DNA from 2 places in the Novosphingobium oxfordense genome. Region 2 is predicted to be linked to the other one. Evidence: predicted binding sites of a transcription regulator. Region 2 holds the regulator's gene; the other holds the start of a gene.
What was found. Region 2 encodes LexA, which represses DNA repair genes until DNA is damaged. Its sites were predicted from a motif close to GTTCCNCNCTTGTTCT; they were not measured.
Positions count from the first base shown of each region.

Region 1: the regulator LexA is predicted to act here: its motif matches at 8,009-8,024, upstream of WBP07_RS03315 (ATP-dependent helicase).

Region 1 covers NZ_CP147005.1:736,726-747,606, forward strand. The annotation lists gene WBP07_RS03290 (FAD-binding oxidoreductase) at 1-813, opposite strand, end outside; gene WBP07_RS03295 (hypothetical protein) at 965-1,603, shown strand; gene WBP07_RS03300 (DEAD/DEAH box helicase) at 1,819-3,240, shown strand; gene WBP07_RS03305 (carboxylesterase/lipase family protein) at 3,385-4,836, shown strand; gene WBP07_RS03310 (methyltransferase family protein) at 5,080-5,679, shown strand; gene WBP07_RS03315 (ATP-dependent helicase) at 5,699-7,984, opposite strand; gene WBP07_RS03320 (hypothetical protein) at 8,121-8,729, shown strand; gene WBP07_RS03325 (hypothetical protein) at 8,893-9,090, shown strand; gene rsmD (16S rRNA (guanine(966)-N(2))-methyltransferase RsmD) at 9,112-9,684, opposite strand; gene WBP07_RS03335 (pseudouridine synthase) at 9,681-10,881, opposite strand, start outside.
Region 2 covers NZ_CP147005.1:1,442,800-1,453,680, reverse strand. The annotation lists gene WBP07_RS06690 (hypothetical protein) at 1-37, shown strand, start outside; gene WBP07_RS06685 (sensor histidine kinase) at 37-1,431, shown strand; gene WBP07_RS06680 (hypothetical protein) at 1,443-1,664, opposite strand; gene WBP07_RS06675 (citrate synthase) at 1,821-3,104, opposite strand; gene gltX (glutamate--tRNA ligase) at 3,118-4,572, opposite strand; gene WBP07_RS06665 (ComEC/Rec2 family competence protein) at 4,665-6,803, shown strand; gene lexA (transcriptional repressor LexA) at 6,877-7,563, opposite strand; gene WBP07_RS06655 (molybdopterin molybdotransferase MoeA) at 7,678-8,898, opposite strand; gene moaC (cyclic pyranopterin monophosphate synthase MoaC) at 8,895-9,380, opposite strand; gene WBP07_RS06645 (GyrI-like domain-containing protein) at 9,666-10,493, shown strand; gene trpC (indole-3-glycerol phosphate synthase TrpC) at 10,497-10,881, opposite strand, start outside.

The DNA.
Region 1 (10,881 bases), 710 kb from region 2:
CTGCGGCATCACCTCGAACCCTTCCAGCGCATTGCCGGCGGCATCCTCGCAATGGAGCAGCAGCTTGCGCGCGGCGCCCAGCGTGGGCACGCCGGCCCAGATCACCACGCGTTCGGCAACGGCGGGCTCCAGCTTCAGAGTGGCGGCGGTGACCATGCCCATCGTCCCTTCGGAGCCGATGAACAACTGCTTGAGGTCGAACCCGCGATTGTCCTTCTTGAGCGGGGTGAGCATCGAATAGCCGCGGCCATCGGCCAGCACGACCTCAAGCCCCAACACCAGTGCGCGCATGGAGCCATGGCGAAGCACTTGCGTGCCGCCCGCATTCGTGGAGATCAGCCCGCCGACCGTCGCCGAGCCCTTGCCGCCCAGCGAGAGCGGAAAGCGCAGGCCTTGTGCCTCGGCGATTTCGTGCAGGTTCTGGAGCACCACGCCTGCCTCGCACGTGATCTGGCGCGCTTCGGCGTCGAAGTGGCGAACCGTTGCCATGCGGCGCAACGAGACGAGGAGGGCGTGGCCGCCTTGATCGGGCGTGGCGCCGCCGGACATGCCGCTGTTGCCGCCTTGCGGGACGATCGCGATGCCGTGTCGGGTGCAGAGTGCGGCCAGCGCCGAAAGCTCTTCGGTGGTGGCCGGCGATGCCATGGCCAGCGCCTTCCCGGTGAAGCGGCCGCGCCAGTCGGTCAGCCAGGGGGCCAGCAGATCGGCATCGGCGGTAAGGCCGCGCGGGCCCAGCAGCGCGGCGGCTTCGGCCAGGAATGCATCGGCGGAGTGGGCGGCGGGCGCCTGGGTGGGGCTTTCGGTGATCGTCATACGGGCGATATGGCACAGCCGCCTGTTGGTTTCACGTGGTTTGCAGCCGGGACGGCTTGCCGTTTGGGTTAAGCGGTGGTTCAAGCTCCAGCACTAAGGGGAGGGGCGCGGCCTTGTTGCGCTCCAGGCCGTTCGGGGATCAGCTCTTTTCATGAATCTAGCGTCAGTCCTGTTATATCCGCTCATGCTGCTGTTCCCGGCGGCAGGCGGAAGCGACCGGGACAAGGGTGATTCGTCGCACCCGAAGGAGGCGGTTCAGCCCGATTCGGCCGGCTATGCCACGCCGGAGGACGATGCAGCCGGCGGTTGGCCGGCAGGCTGGGCCGATTCGGTGGGGGCTCATCCGACCGGAGTTCATCCGTTCGCCATTTCCGCTTTTCAGGGACGAGAGGCGGGGGACGCCTGGCAAATCCGGATCGAGCAGCGCATGACCATCCGGATTTCCCCGCGCATGCCCTTGCCGGCGCCGCCCGATGGCGAAGATCCCATCTCGCTGCCCCAACGGGCTCCGCACTATGCGGAGCGCAAGATCGGCAAGTGTCTGCCAATCGCCGGAATTGCGGGCGTGCAGCCGGACGGTCAGCGCAATCTGCTGCTCTACATGCGTGATCGCCGGATCATCAGCGCGGAACTGGAGCGAGCCTGCCGCGCGGGTGCATTCTATTCCGGTTTCCTGCTCTCCCGATCGCCGGATGGGCAGCTTTGCGTGGATCGCGATACGCTTCTTTCGCGCAGCGGATCCAACTGCAAGCTGACCCGCATTCGCCAGCTCGTTGCCGCCGATCGCTGAGCGGGACAGTTAAATCGCCCCGCCTACGCGGATTTCCTTGACTTTCGGGGCGGTTCGGGCAAAGGGCCGCGCAGGTATACGTTCGGCCCGCGCGAAAGGCTTCGGCCCGCACTCGTTGCGATGCTTTGATGGCAGCATTGGCGATGGTAACATCGGCAGTGGCGAAATCGGCGAATACCCGTGCTTCCCTGAACTCCGGATAAACCAGTCTGCCTATGAGCTTTGCCGATCTCGGCCTGTCTGACGAATTGCTGCACGTGGTGGAAACCGCGGGTTACAGCGAACCGACTCCGATTCAGGCACAGGCCATTCCCCCGGTCCTCATGATGAAGGACCTTATCGGCATCGCGCAGACCGGCACGGGCAAGACCGCCAGCTTTGTGCTGCCGATGATCGACATTCTGGCCCATGGCCGGCGCCGCGCGCTGATGCCGCGGTCGCTGATTCTCGAACCGACGCGCGAACTGGCTGCGCAGGTTGCCGAGAATTTCGAGAAGTACGGCAAGAACCACGATCTGAAGATGGCGCTGCTGATCGGCGGCGTGCAGATGGGGGACCAGGTTAAGGCGCTGCAGGAAGGCGTTGACGTTCTGATCGCCACGCCCGGCCGCTTGATGGACCTGTTCGAGCGCGGCAAGATCCTGCTCACCGGCTGCGAAATGCTGGTGATCGACGAGGCGGACCGCATGCTCGACATGGGCTTCATCCCCGACATCGAAAGCATCTGTTCGAAGCTGCCGACCAACCGGCAGACGCTGCTGTTCTCGGCAACGATGCCGCCGCCGATCAAGAAGCTGGCGGACCGCTTCCTGTCGAACCCCAAGTATATCGAAGTCGCCCGTCCGGCCTCGACCAACACCAACATCGTCCAGCACAAGGTGGCGGTCCAGTCGCGGAAGAAGCGGGAGGTGCTGCGGCACCTGTTGAGGACGGACAACGTCACCACGGCGATTATCTTCGCCAACCGCAAGACCACGGTGCGCGAACTGGCCAAGAGCCTGAAGAGCCACGGCTTTGCCGCAGGCGAAATTCATGGCGACATGGACCAGCCCGCGCGTCTGGCCGAACTGCAGGGCTTCAAGGATGGCGCGATCAACATCCTGGTCGCCTCCGATGTTGCCGCGCGCGGCCTCGACGTGAAGGGCGTTAGCCACGTCTTCAACTTCGACACGCCCTGGCACCCGGACGATTACGTCCATCGCATCGGTCGCACCGGTCGTGGCGGCGCCACGGGCCGCGCCTTCACGCTTGTCGCGCCCGAAGATGCTGAGGCGATTGAAGGCGTGGAGAAGCTGACCGGCGGCAAGATTCCGGTGTTCGAAGTGGCGCTGGATGGTGCGGAGGCCGCGCCTGCGCGTTCCTCGCGCGCGTCGACCCGCTCGGCCGAGCGCGAAGAGAAGCCGCGCCGCGAAAAGCGTGAGCGTACCGAACGCCGTGAAGAGCGACCCGAGGAACGTCGTGAGGAGCGGGCCCAACGTCGTCCCGCGCGGGCAAGCGCGCCGGAGCGCGAAGCGCGGTCGGCACCCAAGCCGGCTCGTAGCGATGGCCGTCGCAACCGTCAGCGTGAGGAAGAAACGACGGACTTCGGGTGGAATGGCCCGATCCCCGAATTCCTCGGCGTGTCCGCGCTGGCCTGATGCAGATTTCGGGGAGCCATCGGCTCCCCGTTTTGCATTTCCAGATATTTAGCGGGGCAATCTCATGCCCTTTATCGGTATCGCGCTTGATGCGCGAAGCCCGGCTGTGCCAGATTTGCGGCATCGAGGCAGGAGACTTGGCGGATGCGGTCCGGAAGCAGAGGCGCGAAACTGGTTCTGGCACTATCGCTTTGCCTCGGCGCGGCCTGCGGCGCCCAGGCCGATCCGCAGACCGTCGTTCAGGTGGAAAACAGCAGTCTTGAAGGCATCGTTGCAGACGGTGTGATCAGTTGGAAGGGTATTCCCTTCGCCGCGCCGCCGGTGGGAGACCTTCGCTGGCGTGCACCGCAAGCCGCTGCGGACTGGGACGGCGTACGCAAGGCCGACGAATACGGCCATGACTGCATGCAGAAGCCGTTCGATGGCGATGCTGCCCCGCTTGGCACCCCGCCGGCGGAGGACTGCCTCTATGCCAATATTTGGCGGCCGGAAAAGGCGGAGGGCAAGCTGCCGGTGGTCGTTTGGATCTACGGGGGCGGTTTCGTGAACGGCGGGGCCTCGCCGCCGACCTATTCCGGGGCTGAGCTGGCCAGGCAGGGCGTGCTGTTCTTCAGCTTCAACTATCGCGTTGGCCGGTTCGGCATTTTTGCCCATCCGGCGCTGACCAAGGCCGATCAGGATGACGGCCTGCTGGGCAACTACGGCTATCTCGACCAGATTGCCGCGCTTTCCTGGGTTCAGCGCAATATAGAGGCATTCGGCGGCGATCCCGACAATGTGACGATCATCGGCGAAAGCGCGGGCGGGATGTCGGTGCACAACCTCGTCACCTCGCCCATGGCCAACGGTTTGTTCGACAAGGCGGTGGTTCTGTCCGGAGGGGACGGCACGCCGCTGGCCGACCCGGATCTCGCCTCGGCCGAAGCGGACGGCCTGCGCTTTGCGGAAGGCAAGGGCATTGCGCCTGACGATCCGGAGGTCGTGGCCAAGCTGCGCGCGCTGTCGGCGGACGATGTGGTGGACGGGCTGAACCTCGCTGCGCTTTTTGCGCCGTCGGATACGCCGCGCACTTTCGCGAGCCCGTTTCCGGACGGACGCATCGCGGTGGACCAGCGCAAGGCTTATGCCTCGGCCGAATTTCGGGAGGTGCCGATGATCATTGGCGCCACCAGCGATGATATTGGCGGCGTCACCGGCGGCATGATCGCGGGCGCGCGCCAGATTTCGGGGCTGGTGGCCGATCAGGGCGTTCCGGTCTGGGAATACCGCTTCGGTTATGTCGCCACTTCGCTGTCGGCCGAAGGCAGGGGGGAAAAGGGTGCGGCGCATGCCAGTGACATTCCCTTCTTCCTAGGCACGCAGGCGGTCAAGTACGGCGATGCCACCAGCGAGCGCGACAACGAAATGGGCCGGACCATAAGCGCCTATGTCGCCAATTTCGCGAAGACGGGGGATCCCAACGGGGCGGGGCTGCCGGCATGGCGTCCGCGTTCACGCCAGGGCGAGGCGATCATGGATTTTGCGCCGGACGGTTCGGCCACCTTCGGGCCCGATCCACTGCTGTCGCAGATCGAGGCAGCGCCGGACGGGCAATAGGCGTCAGATCACTGGGGGGTACCGGCGGAAGATTGCGTCCACGGTCCCAAGGACGGGCGCGTATTGCTGGCATGAAGCAGATGGGCGGGCATCCCCCAGCTGCCGGATGGAGTTCGCGATGGTTTGCAAAACCTAAACGCTCGTACGTTCGGATGATCCTGCAAACCATTTAAATGGCTGTTTACCAGCACTCAGTCAGAAATTTATCCGTGCCCGACCGTTTCGGTTGGGTGGGGGACTTCGATGACACTGGCTCGCCTGATCCATTTTGCGGAATGTGCATTTCTGCTTTTGCTTGCCTATCTGGTGGTTGGGCGGATGCTGCCGGCCATACCGCAGCATCCGCAGCTCTTGGTGTTTCTGATTGCCGAGCTGCTGGGTGTGGCGCTGATCCTGCTGCAGCGACCGGGTGACGTGGCGACGGGGCTAAAGACGGTATTGCTGGGCTTCGGCGGCACCGGTGCGGCGCTGCTGGTCGTGCCGAACGGCGTGCAACTGGCGCCCGATATCGTCTCGACCACGTTAATCGTCGGCGGCGTTGCGCTGTCGATCATCGCCAAGCTTTCGCTGCGGCGCAGTTTCGGGTTGGTGGCGGCCAATCGCGGCGTGAAAAGTGGCGGTCTCTATCGTCTGGTGCGCCATCCGATGTACATGGCCTATATCGTCAACCACGTCGGCTATCTGCTGCTTTACCTGTCGCCGTGGAACGTCGCGATCTACGCGCTGACCTGGATCCTGCTGTGGATGCGCACCGATGAGGAGGAGAAGGTCCTCCGCATCGATCCAAGTTATCGCGAATATGCGGCGAAAGTGCGTTCGCGACTGGTTCCCGGTGTGATCTGATATCTGGCCTGAGGCCCGCTCACACTTCGCTGGCGGGTTTCACGAAGCTGTCCAGCACGCGCTTGGCACCGGCCTGCTCGAAATCGATCTCCAGCTTGTTGCCTTCCTGCCCGGTGACTTTGCCGTAGCCGAACTTCTCGTGGAAGACGCGTGCACCGATCGCGATATCGGTGCGGGGCTTGGCGGCGAAGCTGGCGGCGCTGCGCGTCGATTCGGCGATGCGGCGCGGCTTGGGATCGTATTCCTGCGCTGCGGCGCGCTGCCAGCCGGGGCCGCGCGTCATCGTCCGTGCAGGCTGGGCGCGGGCCACTTCGGCGAAAGGATCGGCCATTTCCGTCCACTGCGCGCGCCAGAGCGAGGCACCGCCGGAAAGCGTGGTTTCCGCCTCGACATGGTCGTCCGGCAGCTCCGCGATGAAGCGAGAGGGAATCGAACTGGTCCACTGGCCATAGATGCGGCGATTGGCGGCGTGCAGGATCGTGCACTTGCGCCGTGCGCGGGTGATCGCAACGTAGGCGAGGCGGCGCTCTTCCTCCAGGCTGGCAAGGCCGCCTTCGTCCATCGCGCGCTGGGAGGGGAACACGCCTTCTTCCCAACCGGGCAGGAACACGTTGTCGAACTCCAGCCCCTTGGCGGCGTGCATGGTCATGATCGTGACCTTCTCCTCGTCCGACGCCGCATCGTTGTCCATCACGAGGCTGACGTGTTCGAGGAAGTCGCCCAGGCTTTCGTATTCCTCCATGGCGCGGGCGAGTTCGACCAGGTTTTCGAGGCGGCCCGCTGCTTCCGGTGTCTTTTCGGCCTGCAGGGCATCCGTATAGCCGCTCTCGTCCAGCACGGTGCGCATGAGGTCGGCCGGGTTCTCGGTGCCCGACAGATCGCGCCAGCGCGCAAAATCGCGCATCAGCGAGAGGAAGGTGTTGCGCGCACGGGCGGGCAGTTCGTCGGTATCGGCAATCTCGATCGCGGCCATGGCCAGCGGGATGGCCCGGCGGCGGGCGAGGGTGTGCAGCGCCTCCAGCGCCTTGGCGCCAAGGCCGCGCTTGGGGGCGTTGTAGATCCGCTCGAACGCAAGGTCGTCTGCAGGTTGAGCGATTACGCGCAGATAGGCGAGGGCGTCGCGAATTTCGGCGCGCTCGTAAAAGCGGAAGCCGCCGATAATGCGGTACTTCATGCCGATCGAGATGAAGCGGTCTTCGAACTCACGCGTTTGGTACTGCGCGCGCACGAGGATGGCGACCTGATCGAGCGGGGCGCCTTCGCGTTCCAGCCGCTCGATCTCGTCGCCCACGCGGCGTGCTTCCTCCGGCGCGTCCCACACGCCGATCACGCGGACTTTCTCACCGGGATGGCGTTCGGTCCACAGCGTCTTGCCCAGGCGCTGGGTATTCTCGCCGATCAGGCCCGAGGCAGCGGCCAGGATCTGCGGTGTGGAGCGATAGTTCTGCTCCAGCCGGATCACCTTGGCGCCGGGAAAGTCCTTTTCGAATTTAAGGATATTGGCCACTTCCGCGCCGCGCCAGGAATAGATCGACTGGTCGTCATCCCCCACCACGCAGATGTTCTTGCGCTCCTGCGCGATCAGCCGCAGCCATAAGTATTGGACCTGGTTGGTGTCCTGATATTCGTCCACCATCACGTATTTGAAGCGCTGCTGGTATTGCTCCAGCACTTCACGATTGGTGCGCAGGATGTTGAGCATGTGCAGCAGCAGGTCGCCGAAATCGCAGGCGTTCAGCGTCTTCAGGCGGTCCTGATAGAGCTGGTAGAACTTCTGGCCCCGCCCGTTGGCATAGGCCTCGTTCTCGCCGGCATCGAGATCGGCGGGGTTGAGGCCGCGATTCTTCCAGCGATCGATGCAACCGGCCAGTTGGCGCGCGGGCCAGCGCTTTTCATCCAGCCCCTCGGCCTGGATAAGCTGCTTGAGCAGGCGAAGCTGATCGTCGGTATCGATGATCGTGTAGTTTGGCTGAAGCCCCACCAGTTCGGCATGGCGGCGCAGCATCTTGGCGGCGATAGCGTGGAAGGTGCCCAGCCAGGGCATCCCCTCTACAGCGGGGCCGATCAGGTGGCCCACACGCTCCCGCATTTCGCGCGCAGCCTTGTTGGTGAACGTGACACAAAGGATCTCGCTGGGCCAGGCAAGGCGGCTGCGGACGAGATGCGCCAGCCTGCGCGTAAGCGCCGCCGTCTTGCCCGTGCCGGCCCCTGCCAGCATCAGCACCGGACCTTCGGTGGTCAGCACCGCCTCACGCTGGGGCGGGTTCAGCCCCTCGACAAGCGGGTCCGAAGCGGGGTCAGTCATGGGGGATTGCAGATCGTTCACCCGTGAACATCTAGGGAACGGGGCATCGCGGCGCAAGGCCGCTTCGTCGCATCGGCGGAACAATCCCCGGCACCGGGCGTCGCTTTCGCATAACGATCATACGGAGAGAGATGCCATGCGTATTTCCCTGTTGGCCGGGGCGGCTGTTCTGTCACTCGCCGCGCTGTCCGGCCCCATCCAGGCCCAAAGCACCGCCGGCGATGTCGCCCCCGCGCCCGAGGCGCCACCATCGCCCGCCGCGCCTTCCGATTCCGGTGCGATGACACCCGACCAGAAGAGCACTTACGATGCCTGGCCGGCCGACATGAAAGCCGACTACGATTCGTGGACGCCGGAGTACAAAGCCTACTTCTGGAGCCTGTCTGGCGAGCAGCAGAAAGGCTATTGGGCGATGACGGCCGATCAGCGCGGCCAGATCTACAAGATGAGCCCGGACCAACAGAAGATCGCCTGGACCGCCGTGGCCCAGCAGCTCAACGGACAGAAGCCGTCCACGCCGATGGCGCAGGCGAACCCGCCGGGTGAGGGCATGCCGACTACCGGCGTACCGGACCCGCAGGCGGCCGGCCAGTCGGTGCCGCCCGCCATGCCGGCGGACGAAAACTATCAGGGCGGACCCTACAAGGGGGCGCTTACTCCGCCGCCGGCAACGGCGATGGAAAAGGACTATCCGGTCTGCACGAAGAAACTTCAGGACAATTGCCGCAATCGCGGCGGCAAATGATCTGTGAAAATTTAAACAGAACTATCTTTGTTGGCGGGAACCAGAACCCGTCCGGTGAATTTCACCGGGCGGGATTCGTCTCGTCATTGGAGAAAACCGGATGTCCCGTTACTTGCTTATGCTTGCTGCCGCCGTCGTCGCGGCTCCTCTCGGAACGGCTGCCATGGCAGCGCCTCCGCCTCCCCAACAGAAGGCCGACGTGACCGCGCGCGACAGTCGTGGCCGGCCGACCGAGGTTTCGATCGACGGCCAGACTTACAAGGTCTGCTCGGCTACGGTGAAGGACAGCTGCATCAACCCGAGCCAGATCGGGGTAGTCCGCAGCACGCCCAAGAAGGCCAAGTCGGCCCACAAGAAGTAACGCCGTCAGGTATATGGGCGATCAGGCGGTGCGGCGCAGGATATGCAGCCGCGCCTTGCCGACGTCGCGCGTGGACTCAACCTCGAAGCCGCGGATCGACACGCTTTCGTCGCGCCCGGTTTCGAGGGTGACCCACGTCTGCTCGCCGATCCAGCCGAGCCGGTTCAGCTTGTCTATCGCCACTGCCCCTGCGCCGGTATCGTAAGGCGGGTCTAGCAGGACGAGGTCGAGCGTGTCTTTCGCCTGCCCCAGCGACATGACCGAGCTTGCCCGCACGTCGCTCTGCGCCTGCGCCTGCAAATTGGCGATGTTGGTGCGGATCGCGCGGATCGCGGCGGGATCCTGATCGACGAACAGGCAATGCGCCGCCCCGCGTGACAGAGCCTCTAGGCCGAGAGCGCCCGATCCCGCGAAGAAATCGGCCACTTTCAGCCCTTCGAACGTGCCAAGACGACTCGCCAGCATCGAGAACAGCGTCTCGCGCGTGCGGTCCGCCGTCGGGCGCGTGGTATCGCCCTCAGGCGTCGCCAGCTTGCGGCCGCGCCACTCGCCCGCGACGATGCGCAGGCCCGTACGTGCGTTTGCCGGCTTCATGCCTTCGCGTCCGGCAGGGTACGGCGGAAGTTCTCAAGCTCACGCTCGCTGACTTCGACGACCATGCCCTTGGGCAGATCGAGCAGGCGGAACGGGCCGTAGGACGTGCGAATCAGACGGCTGACCTGAAGACCCAGATGTTCGAGAACGCGGCGAACTTCGCGATTCTTGCCTTCGGTCAGGGTCATTTCGATCCACTGGTTGCGGCCGGTGCGACGTTCCATGTTGGCGTCGATCTTGCCGTAGACCACGCCCTCGATCTCGATCCCTTCGATCAGGTCTTCAAGCTGGTCCTGCGTGATGTCTCCGAACGTGCGTGCGCGATAAGTGCGCGGTACGCCGGTGGCGGGCAGTTCCAGCTGACGCTTGAATTCGCCATCATTGGTCAGCAGCAGCAGGCCTTCGGTATTGAGGTCGAGCCGGCCGATCGGCATCACGCGGCCCGCGCCTTCGGGCAGGGCGTTGCGCAGGGCGGTATAGATGGTCGGGCGGCCTACCGGGTCGCGCTCGGCGGTGATGAGGCCAGAGGGCTTGTGGAAGATGAAAAGGCGGGTTTCTTCCGCGTCCTTCACCGGATTGCCGTCCACGGTCACGCCGCGCAGGTTAGGCAGCACGGTGGAGGGCGTTTCGATCAGATCCTCGCCCAGCCGCACGCGGCCTTCGATGATCAGGCGCTCCGCCTCGCGCCGACTGGCGACGCCAGCGCGGGCGAGCAGCTTGGCAATGCGCTCGCCTTCGCGCACGGGCATGCCGGGCGTCTTGGCCGTGGGCGCTGCGGCGCGCGGTGCGGTGCGAACGGGCCGGGCCGGGCGGGCGCGACGCTCGTCATTGCGGCGCTCATCGGAACGAGCGGCGCCAGCGTAACGGTCATTGCCGTAGCGGTCGCTGCCGTAGCGTTCATTGCCTCCGCGCTCGTCGCGCGATCGTTCGCCGTAGGGGCGAGCGCTGCGGGGACGATCACCGCCTTCGCGTTCGCCTGAGCGGCCACCGGACGATCTGCCACCGGATGGCCTTTCGCCGAACGACCTGCCGTCGTCGGCCTTGCGCGGTCCCCGGCCGTACGTGGGCCGATCGCCGCGCTGGCCTTCGTTGCGGCCAGGGGCCCGATCGTCGCGGTTGCGATCACCGCGCGGGCGGTCATCGCTGCGGTATTCGCCGGACTTGCGTTCGCCATAGGGCTTGTTGCCGAACGACTTG
Region 2 (10,881 bases):
CGCCGCCGTTCTTGCAACGGGGTATCGGGGCGGCTGATGCTCGCGACCGGCAACATAGTGGCCAGGGCCGAGTGCGACGCGCAGGATTGCCTGACGCGCGCGGACGAGCCGCTTGCCGGGCTGCAGGTGCGTTGTGGCGGGGACGTGCCGGGCGCGATTGCGATCCCCGAACTGCTCGATCTGGTGCGCAAGGCGCGCAGCTATGGTTTTCGACTCGCGCGCGCGATCACGGCTTTCGACGGTGCTGAGTTCGTTACGGCATGGGTGGAAATTCAGCCTCTCTACGGTGAGGAAGCGGGCGAAGCGGCCGGTTACTGCGAGATCGTCGTCAGGAACTGGCAGGCAACGCCGGTGCCGGTGGAGGACAATTCGGTCGCCGATCGCCGTCGGACGATGGTGGATCGACACCTGGCCGAACTGACGGCGCGGCTTGACGGGGCGCAGCGCGTGCTCTCGGTCGAGACGGAGAGTCCTGAACTCGCCGATGTAGCTGCGGTGATGGCCGCCGGGTTGGGGCGTTCCTGGACCGAGTTCCTGCCGCCGGAGAAAATTACTCACAAGCAGCCACTGCACTGGCGCTTGCTGGACGGCGCATCGATACGGGTCGAGAATTCGCTCCGTCCATGGCGCGTGGCGCTTGTCCCTCAGTTCCAGCCCGGGTTCGACCCCACGGGCTTCGAACTTCTGCTGGTGTCGGATGTGCCATCGCAAACGATGACCGCTCCGGAGCCGGTGTCGGAACCGCTCATGCGTCGCGGCCTGGTTGGGCAGGATCTGGCGCCGGTGCTGCGCCAGCCGATTGCGCGGATCATCGCCAACGCGGAAACGATCCGAACCCGACTGGCAGGCCCACTGCCCGATGCATATGCCGAATATGCTGGCGAAATCGCCGGAGCGGGCACGTTGCTGCTTGGGTTGCTGGAAGATCTTGCCGATCTCGAAGTCGTCGAATCCGACAGCTTCAGCACTACTGCTGACAGTATCGACCTGTCCGAAGTCGCCCGGCAGGCGGCGGGAATTCTTAATGTTCGGGCACGCGAAAAGGGCATTCGCGTGGAGCCGCCACATGCGAGCGAGAGCTTGCCGACATTGGCGGAATTCCGGCGAGTGCTGCAGATCCTTCTCAACCTTCTCGGCAACGCGATCCGCTATTCGCCGGAGAATTCGCAAGTCTGGATCCGGTTGGATGCCTTGGCAGACCGGGCCTGCATCACTGTAGCGGATCAGGGGCCCGGCCTGGCCGTTGAGGATCAGGAACGCGTGTTCGAGAAGTTCGAGCGCCTTGGCCGCAGTGGAGACGGCGGCTCAGGACTGGGCCTCTATATCTCCCGCCGGCTCGCAAGAGCGATGGGCGGCGACCTCAGGGTGGAAAGCGCACCAGGTCAAGGCGCCCGCTTCGTGCTGGAATTGCCGCTCGATCGCGAAGGCTGAGAGTCGCGGCTTTACAGGCGATTGCTGCTGCGCCCGTTGGTCCGGCGCGCCAACCACAACAGGATCGCGCCCACGCAGGCCATCACCGCGCCCCGCACTGCCCAGCCGCGATCGTCTATCATGAAGCTGTCCCTGGGCCAGAGGATCAGTCCGGTGCCTTGTCCGACCCAGAGTGCACCCAGCGCCACGGCGAACAGCCCGATGATGAAGGCAAGAATACGCAAGAACAGCATGTAGCGCCCCCAATGTCTGCCCACCGTCCCTGGCAACAACTTGCGGCCAATTTATGGCTTTCGCAACCCAATACGTGATCGTGCGGGGTAACGAAAAAGGCCCCCGCTTTCGCGAGGGCCTTTGACGGATACCGCGATGGTTCGCGGATCGATCGATCAGCGCTGGCCGATCGGCACGTAATCGCGCTGCGTCGGGCCGGTGTAGAGCTGACGCGGGCGGCCGATCTTCTGGCCTGGATCCGAGATCATTTCGTTCCACTGCGCCACCCAGCCGACGGTGCGGGCAAGGGCGAAGAGCGCCGTGAACATCGTGGTCGGGAAGCCGATGGCCGACAGGATGATGCCCGAATAGAAGTCAACGTTCGGGAACAGCTTCTTCTCGACGAAGTACGGATCGTTGAGGGCGATCTCTTCGAGGCGCAGCGCGGTCTCGAACAGCGGATCGTTTACCTTCAGCGCATCGAACACTTCGCGGACGGTCTTCTGCATGACGGTCGCACGCGGGTCGTAATTTTTGTAGACGCGGTGACCGAAGCCCATCAGGCGGAACGGATCGTTCTTGTCCTTCGCACGCTCGATATAGTGCGGGATCTTGTCCGGGGTGCCGATTTCCTTGAGCATGTTAAGCGCGGCTTCGTTCGCGCCGCCATGCGCGGGGCCCCAGAGGCAGGCGATGCCGGCCGCGATGCACGCGAACGGATTTGCGCCCGACGAACCGGCAAGACGCACGGTCGAGGTCGACGCGTTCTGCTCGTGGTCGGCATGGAGGATGAAGATGCGGTCCATCGCCTTTTCGACGGCGGGGATCACTTCATATTCTTCCGCCGGCACGCCGAAGGTCATGCGCAGGAAGTTGCCGGTGTAGCTCAGCTTGTTGTCCGGGTAGAGGAAGGGCTGGCCAACCGAATACTTGTAGGCAGCTGCAGCGATCGTCGGCATCTTGGCGATGAGACGGTGCGAGCTGATCTTGCGGTGCTCGGGATCCGAGATGTCGGTCGAGTCATGGTAGAACGCCGAGAGGGCGCCGACCACACCGCACATGATCGCCATCGGGTGGGCGTCACGGCGGAAGCCGCGGTAGAACGTCGCCAGCTGCTCGTGGAGCATGGTGTGGCGGGTGATGGTATTGGTGAAGCCATCCAGTTCACCCACGTTCGGCAGTTCGCCGTTCAGCAGCAGGTAGCACACTTCCATGAAGGAAGAATTCTCTGCAAGCTGGCCGATCGGGTAACCGCGGTGGAGCAGGACGCCTTCGTCACCATCGATGTAGGTGAGCGCGCTTTCGCAGCTCGCCGTCGAGGTGAAGCCGGGGTCGTACGTGAACATGCCGGTCTGGCCGTAAAGCTTGCGGATGTCGACGACATCCGGACCGACGCTGCCCTTCAGCACCGGGAAATCGATTTCCCCGTTGCCAGCATTCAGTTTGACCTGATCACCCACCAGTTCTTACTCCTTATATGTGCGACCCGGTCGTGGCGCTCGCCTGCGCGCCAATGCGAGCAAGGCTTTCGTCCCGGCCGAGCAGAACCAATACGTCGAAAATACCCGGAGAGGTCGTCTGACCAGTCAGGGCGGCGCGCAGCGGCTGCGCGAGCTTGCCGAGGCCTAATCCCAGCTCCTCGGCCATTGCCTTGAGGCTGGCTTCCAGTGCCTCCAGGGCCCATTCGGACTCTCCGGAAAGACGCTCGTGGATCGCGGCAAGGCGCGAACGCCCTTCGTCGGTCAGGAGCGCCTGCGCCTTTTCGCTCATGGCGAGCGGGCGTTGGGCAAACAGGAAGGCGGCGCCTTCGGCAAGTTCGTTCAGGTCCTTCGCGCGGACCTTCAGGACGGGCATGGCCTGCGTAAGCAAAGTCATGTCGGGATCGGTGTAACCGGCCGCTTCGAGGCGCGGCTGAACGAGGCCGGCAAGCCGGGCGTCGTCCGCTTCGCGCAGATAGTGGCCGTTGAGGTTCTGCAGCTTGGCAAGGTCGAAGCGCGAGGGCGACTTGCCGACGTCGGCCATGTCGAACCACTCGACCGCCTGTTCGCGGCCGATGAATTCCTCGTCGCCATGGCCCCAGCCGAGCCGCAGCAGATAATTGAACAGCGCTTCGGGCAGCACGCCAAGGTCGTCGCGATACGAATCGACGCCCAGCGCGCCGTGGCGCTTGGAAAGCTTGGCGCCATCCGAACCGTGGATCAGCGGCACGTGGCCGTAGACTGGAACGTCCCAGCCCATGCCGTGAATGATCACAAGCTGACGGAAGGCGTTGTTCAGGTGGTCGTCACCGCGCAGGACGTGGGTGACGCCCATGTCGTTGTCGTCGACGACGACCGCGAGCATATAAGTCGGCGTACCATCCGAACGCAGGATGACGAAATCGTCGATTTCCTCGTTCTTGACGGTCACTTCACCCTGGACGAGGTCCTGGATCGTGGTTTCGCCATCGCGCGGCGCCTTGGCGCGCACGACGTATGAGCGATCGGTGGGCCAGGTCGACGGATCGGCATCGCGCCATTCGCTGTCGATGCGGAACGGGCGGCGTTCTTCCTGTGCCTTCTGGCGGCGCTCGGCCAGTTCCTCGGATGTGAGGTAGCAGCGATAGGCATGACCATTGGCGATCAGTTCCGCAGCCACTTCGGCGTGACGATCCGACCGCGCGAACTGGAATACCGCTTCCTCGTCACCGCCAAGGCCCAGCCAGTTCAACCCGTCGAAAATCGCCTCGATGGCCGGCTCGGTCGAGCGGGCGCGGTCGGTATCTTCGATGCGGAGGAGATATTTGCCGCCGAAATGGCGTGCATAGAGCCAGTTGAACAGCGCGGTGCGCGCGCCGCCAATATGGAGAAAACCCGTGGGCGAGGGGGCAAAGCGCGTGACGACGGTCTTTCCTGCCGTCTGTCCGCTCGATGCGCTGCCGCTTGCCATTGCTACTACCTTCCGTCCTAATGTCGACCATGGCCAGTCACGCCGCCACGACCGATGATCCCTGCTTTCCGGCTCCTGCCGGGAGCGCTGCATTGCAGCATCGCCCATGGATCAGCCAGAGCCACATGTCGAGCAGTTTGGCTGGTGTCGAGTGTTTTCTTTCGAACTGCACTTTCGAGCGCGCACCCTGGCTCGCAGTGGGATTCGGCACCGGAATTGCGGGCTGGTTTACCATGCCCGGGCCTCGATGGTGGATTGCATTTTGCGCAACAAGTGCGGCGATCGCAATCGGTGCCAGCGTCTGGCGGCACGGTCGAACGCACTTTCCATACCTGCGGACGGCCCTCATCTCCATGGCGCTGGTTTTGGCGCTTGGTTGTCTTTTTGCGTGGGGGCGCTCGGCAATGGTCGGATCTGCGCCCATTTCTCGGCCAATATCGGGCATTTTTGCGGCAAGGGTGCTGTCCGTCGAAGAGCAGCCGGCGCTGGCGCAAAAACGGTTGCTGCTATCTATGCGCGAGCCAGGAACGGCGCGTGCAATCAAAGTGCGCGTCAACCTGCCGGATCGAGTCGGAATGGCTGGGGTACGCCCGGAAACGACGCCCCCGCTGACCGGGGGCGCCTTGATACGCTTCCGAGGCAGGCTTGCGCCGCCAGCGCCACCGCTGCTTCCCGGAGGATACGATTTCGCCCGGGCGGCGTGGTTTGCGGGGATATCGGCCTCGGGAAGCGTGCTGGAGCCGGTAGAGGTTCTCGAAACTGGAAACGGCGGTGATGTTCTGGGGGCGTGGCGTGCAGAACTGTCCGAACATATTCGCTCAAAATTATCGGGCAGCGTGGCCGGTATCGCGATCGCTTTCGCGACAGGGGATATGGGGGCGATCGAGCAAAACGACGCGCAGGCGATGCGCGATGCGGGATTGGCCCACTTGCTCTCCATCAGCGGCCTTCACGTCAGCGCAGTGATCGGTGCTGTATATTTCCTCGCCTTGCGTCTGTTGGCGCTGTCGCCAGCGTTGGCTCTGCGGTGCCGTCTGCCGATCGTTGCGGCTGCATTGGGGGCACTCGCCGGGATCGGCTATACCTTGCTGACGGGATCGCAAGTGCCGACGGTGCGATCCTGCGCCGGGGCGCTGCTGGTGCTCATAGCTCTCGCTTTGGGGCGGGAGGCCTTGTCGGTTCGTTTGCTGGCGACGGGTGCTTTCGTGGTCATGGTGCTTTGGCCCGAATCCATTATCGGCCCCAGCTTTCAGATGAGCTTCGCGGCCGTGCTGACGCTGATAACGGTGGCGAATGCTGGACCGGTGAAGCGCTGGATGGCGCCTCGCGACGAGGGGATGATCGCGCGAATCCTGCGGGCTCTTGCGATCATGCTCGTAACCGGCATCGCGATCGATCTCGTGCTTGTGCCGATCGGCCTCTACCATTTCCACCGTGCCGGAGTGTACGGTGCCCTGGCAAATCTTGTGGCGATTCCGTTGACGACATTTATCGTCATGCCGCTGGTTGCCTTTGCTCTGTTGCTAGACGTTGCAGGGCTGGGCGCGCCGCTTTGGTGGCTTGCCGACCACGCCATAGCCATTCTTCTGGACATCGCGCACGCCGTGGCCGCGCTTCCCGGTGCCGTGCGATTTATGCCCGTCATGGGAGGTGCGCATTTTCTGCTTTTTGTAGTGGGTGGATTGTGGCTGGCGCTATGGTCCGGGCGAGTGCGATGGTTCGGCTTGTTGCCTGCCTTGGCCGGGGCTGTGGGATTGGCGTTTCTGACACCGCCAGATATTCTCGTGGCCGGTGACGGGCACTACATTGGAATGGCTGTCGGCAGTGAGGCGCGACTTGCAACCCTGCGCGAAAGCAAAAGCGGCTATGCCATGGACAACTTCATGGAAATAGCGGGCCAGCGTAACGCTCCCTTGCTATTGACTGATCAGCCTGAAGTTCGCTGCAATCAGGATTTTTGCGCGGTCAGGCTTCTGCGCGGGGGGCGAACCTGGCATGTTCTCGTCGCTCGCAGCACCGCTTACGTTCCAGTGGCTCAACTGTCCCAAGCCTGCCGACGCTCTGATATAGTCATTGCCGATCGCCGCCTGCCACAAGGCTGTCAGCCACGCTGGCTTCGCATCGACCGGCCAATGCTCAAGCGAACCGGCGGGATCACCATCGATCTTGACGGGCGGACGTTCCGTACTGTTGCAGAGCAACAGGGTGAACATGGCTGGTGGCATCAATGAGGAAGGCTGGCCGGAATCGCCTGCCAATCGGGACCTGCCTCCTCGCCGGGGCGTGGAGGCAGGCAATTCAAAATCAATGGTAACGGCGCAGAATGCCAGCCAGCTTCCCTTGAACCTGCACCTCGCTCGCGCCGTAAATCTGCGGTTCGTAAGCTGCGTTCGCCGGGTCAAGGCGTACCTGCGGCCCTTCTCGGCGCAGATATTTCAGGGTGGCCTCTTCACCCCGGATCAGCGCGACGACGATTTCGCCGTCACGGGCGGTGTCCGTGCGCTTCACGAGGGCAAGATCGCCATCGAGAATGCCCGCCTCTATCATCGAGTCGCCCGATACTTCGAGCGCGTAATGATCGCCTGACCCAAGTAGGGCGGCGGGAACGGGAAGCATCGACTGACCTTCGATCGCCTCGATCGGTACGCCGGCGGCGATCCGTCCATGCAGCGGGATCTCGATCACATCGTTGGCAGCTTCCAACGCACGCGGCGCCGGTCGCAGTGACGGGGGCGTCTCGCGCGGTGCTGCAGTGGTTGCGGACTTGCTGCTGAGATCGTCGGGTGCCCGAAGCACTTCCAGGGCGCGGGCACGATTGGGCAGGCGCCGGATGAAGCCGCGCTCTTCGAGAGCCGAGATCAGGCGATGGACGCCGGACTTGGACTTGAGGTCGAGCGCTTCCTTCATTTCCTCGAAGCTGGGCGAGACGCCACTCTCTTCGAGCCGCACCTGGATGAACCGGAGCAATTCGTGCTGCTTGCGCGTCAACATCTGGCCTGCCTCACCTGCTTCGCCGCAAACCGCGGCCATGTTCCCTTCGCGAAGAACACTTGCAGGTCCGTTCGCGAACAATGAGGGAACAATTAAGCAACGAATGTGGTAACGTCAAGCAATACCGCCATTCTGGAGCAAGTAGACCCAGACCGGATCGCCAATCGCTGCAGGCGGCGCATGGGGTGGGCGGTCTATCAGCACATTGCTTGCCGCTAGCGAGGCCAGCGCGCCGCTGTCTTGCAGGACTTGCGCGGTCACGTTTTCACCGTCCCACAGGCCTCGCAGGAATTCGCGCCGGTCACCGCTCTCGGGAAGAGGGCTCCCTAGCCGGGTCAGGATCGGCATTGCCTTCGGCTTTGCCGCGCCCAACATCGCGCGCAAAACGGGAAGCAGGAAGTGGTAGGCTGTGACGAGGCTGGACACTGGATTTCCGGGCAGCCCGATAATCAGTTGCCGGTGTGACCCATGCGTCCTGGTCGCGACAAGGATGGGTTTGCCGGGCTTGATCGCCACCCGCCAAAAATCGATTTCGGCGCCCCATGCTTCGAGTGCCGGGCGAATCAGGTCATGATCACCGACCGAGGCGCCGCCGCTGGTGACAATCACATCGGCCTCCGCCGCGCTCTCGAAAGCCTGGATCAGTGCGTCCAAGCGATCTTCCACGGGGCCGATATGGTCGACCCGCACCGGCATACTCCGCGCGAGAGCCGCAAGCATTGCGCCGTTGCTGGCGGGGATTTGATGGGGTTCGCACTGTTCGGGATCGGACGCGAGTTCGTCACCACTGTCGATCGCCACGAGTTGGGGTATGCGGCGTACAGGGAGGTGCTTATGGCCGGCAGCCATGCCCAAGGCGGCTTGCATGGGGCCGATGCGGGTACCGGCGGGCAAGACTTCTTTGCCTTCGGGAAAATCCATGCCGCGACATCGCACATGCTTGTCGGCGGGTGAGGGGGCATCGCCGGCCAATGTGATGCGACGACCATCGCGAACAAGGTCTTCCTGCAGAATGACCGCTTCGGCGCCAGCAGGGATCAGGGCTCCGGTCGAGATTCGCACCGCCTGGCCCGGCGTCACGACATCGCCGTAAGGATGCCCTGCTGCACTTTCGCCGACGACCTGCCAGGGTCCGGCCAGATCACCGGCCGTGACGGCATAGCCATCCATTGCAGACACATCGGCAGCGGGCTGGGTGCGGCGCGCCAGCAGCGGCTCTGCCAGGTAGCGGCCGATCGCGCCTTCCATGTCCACGCGTTCGATGGGGAGGGGGGCGACCAGCGCCAGCAGGCGCGCCTGGGCTTCTTCGAGTGTCAGCATGGGCGGCCGCGTCATTCCGCAATTCCTTCCGCAACCCAGTGGCCGGACTTTCCGCCGCGCTTCTCGATGAGGCGGATGCCGCCGATCACCATGCCTTTGTCAAGAGCCTTCGCCATGTCGTAGATTGTCAGGAGTGCAATGGAAATTGCTGTTATTGCCTCCATTTCCACGCCAGTTTTGCCCGAGAGAGACGCCGTTGCCGTCGCACGGATGGCGTCGTTTTCGAACGTGAAATCGACGTTGACGGCATCGAGCATCAATGGATGGCACATGGGGATGAGGTCGGCCGTCTTCTTGGCGGCCATGATGCCGGCGATGCGTGCAGTTCCAAGGACATCGCCCTTCGGGGCATTTCCGGCGCGGATGGCCTCCAGCGCTTCCGCCGACATGGAGATCCGACCTGACGCGACAGCAAGCCGACGGCTCTCGGCCTTGGCGCCGATATCGACCATGCGCGCGGTTCCGTCCGAATCGATATGCGTAAGGCTCTTGGTCATTTTTTGCCTGTCGTTCGGGCTGCAAGGTGACACGGTTGACACAGTTTACACGGTCCTGAAGCAAAATTCGCGTCCGGGCCGGATTGGCGGATTCGTGCGCTTTCATGAGGAGATACGAAGCCGATCATGGCCATTCGATGGCAGATTTCGCAGGGATAGGACAGTAAGGCCGCGATGATATTCGCAAGATCGGTCAGGTCTGTCAGCGATGGTCGTGGCAAGACGGGTTCTATGACGCAAACCTCGAAATCATCTGAGCTTTTCCGAAAGCGCTACTTGGACAGGATGGCGCGTGTGATCACGCGGATCGAAGCCGAGCCGGATGCCGAGCATGATCTCGAAACGATCTCAGATTGGGCCGGATTTTCGCCGTTTCACTTTCATCGCCAGTTTCGTGCGCTCACCGGTTTGCCGCTCCAACGTTTCGTGCAGCTTTCGCGGCTGCACCGCGCGGGTATGCAACTGGCTTTCCGGCCGGGCACGCGGGTGATCGATGCGGCAATGGATGCCGGATACGAAACGCCGGAGGCATTCACGCGGGCTTTTCGGGCTCGACTTGGGCAGGCACCCTCGGCCTTTCGCGCGTCATGGCAGGCGATGAGCGAAGCACTTCAGGAAGCAAGGAGCAGAACCATGACCGATGCCGACACTGCAGACATCGAAATTCGCGACTTCGAGCCCGTCCGCGTGGCGGTGATGGAGCATCGCGGCGATCCCGGCGGCATTGGCGATACGATCCGCCGCTTTATCGAATGGCGACGCGAAGTCGGATTTACACCGAAAAAATCTCGTACTTTCAATGTATTCCCGACCGATCCTCGCGCGGATCGCGAGTATCGAGTGATGCTTTGCGCGTCGGTTCCGGGATGGTTCAATGGCGATGAGGCTGCAGGTGTATATCTCGCGGAAATCCCAGGAGGGCGTTGTGTGCTCCTGCCGGAGAAGGGGCCAGCCATGGACCTCGAAGAGCCGGCCTTGCGGCTCTATCGCGATTGGTTGCCGGCGAGCGGCGAAACCTTGCGCGACTTTCCGCTCTTCTGTGAGCGGGTACGCCTCTATCCGCAGTTTTCCGCGGCAGAGGCGCTTACCGAATTGATGTTGCCGCTGACCTGACGGTTAACGACCGGTCAGCAGCGCGCGCGTTGCCGCTTCGACGTCAGCTTCACGCATCAGGCTTTCGCCGACGAGGAAGGTTCGAGCACCGCAACCTGCGAGTCTTTCGAGGTCGGTGTGCGTGTTGATGCCGCTCTCGCTGACCAGCAGCGTGCCTTCGGGCGCGAGCGGTGCCAGGCGTTCGGTCGTGGCAATATCCGTTACGAAGCGCTTGAGATCGCGGTTGTTCACGCCGATCAACCGCGATTTCAGCCGGCTTGCGCGCTCCATTTCAGACTCGTTGTGAACTTCGACGAGGCAATCCATCCCGCGTTCGTGGGCGGCGGCCTCAATCTCGGCCATTAAGACGTCATCGAGCGCGGCGACGATGATCAGGATCGCATCGGCG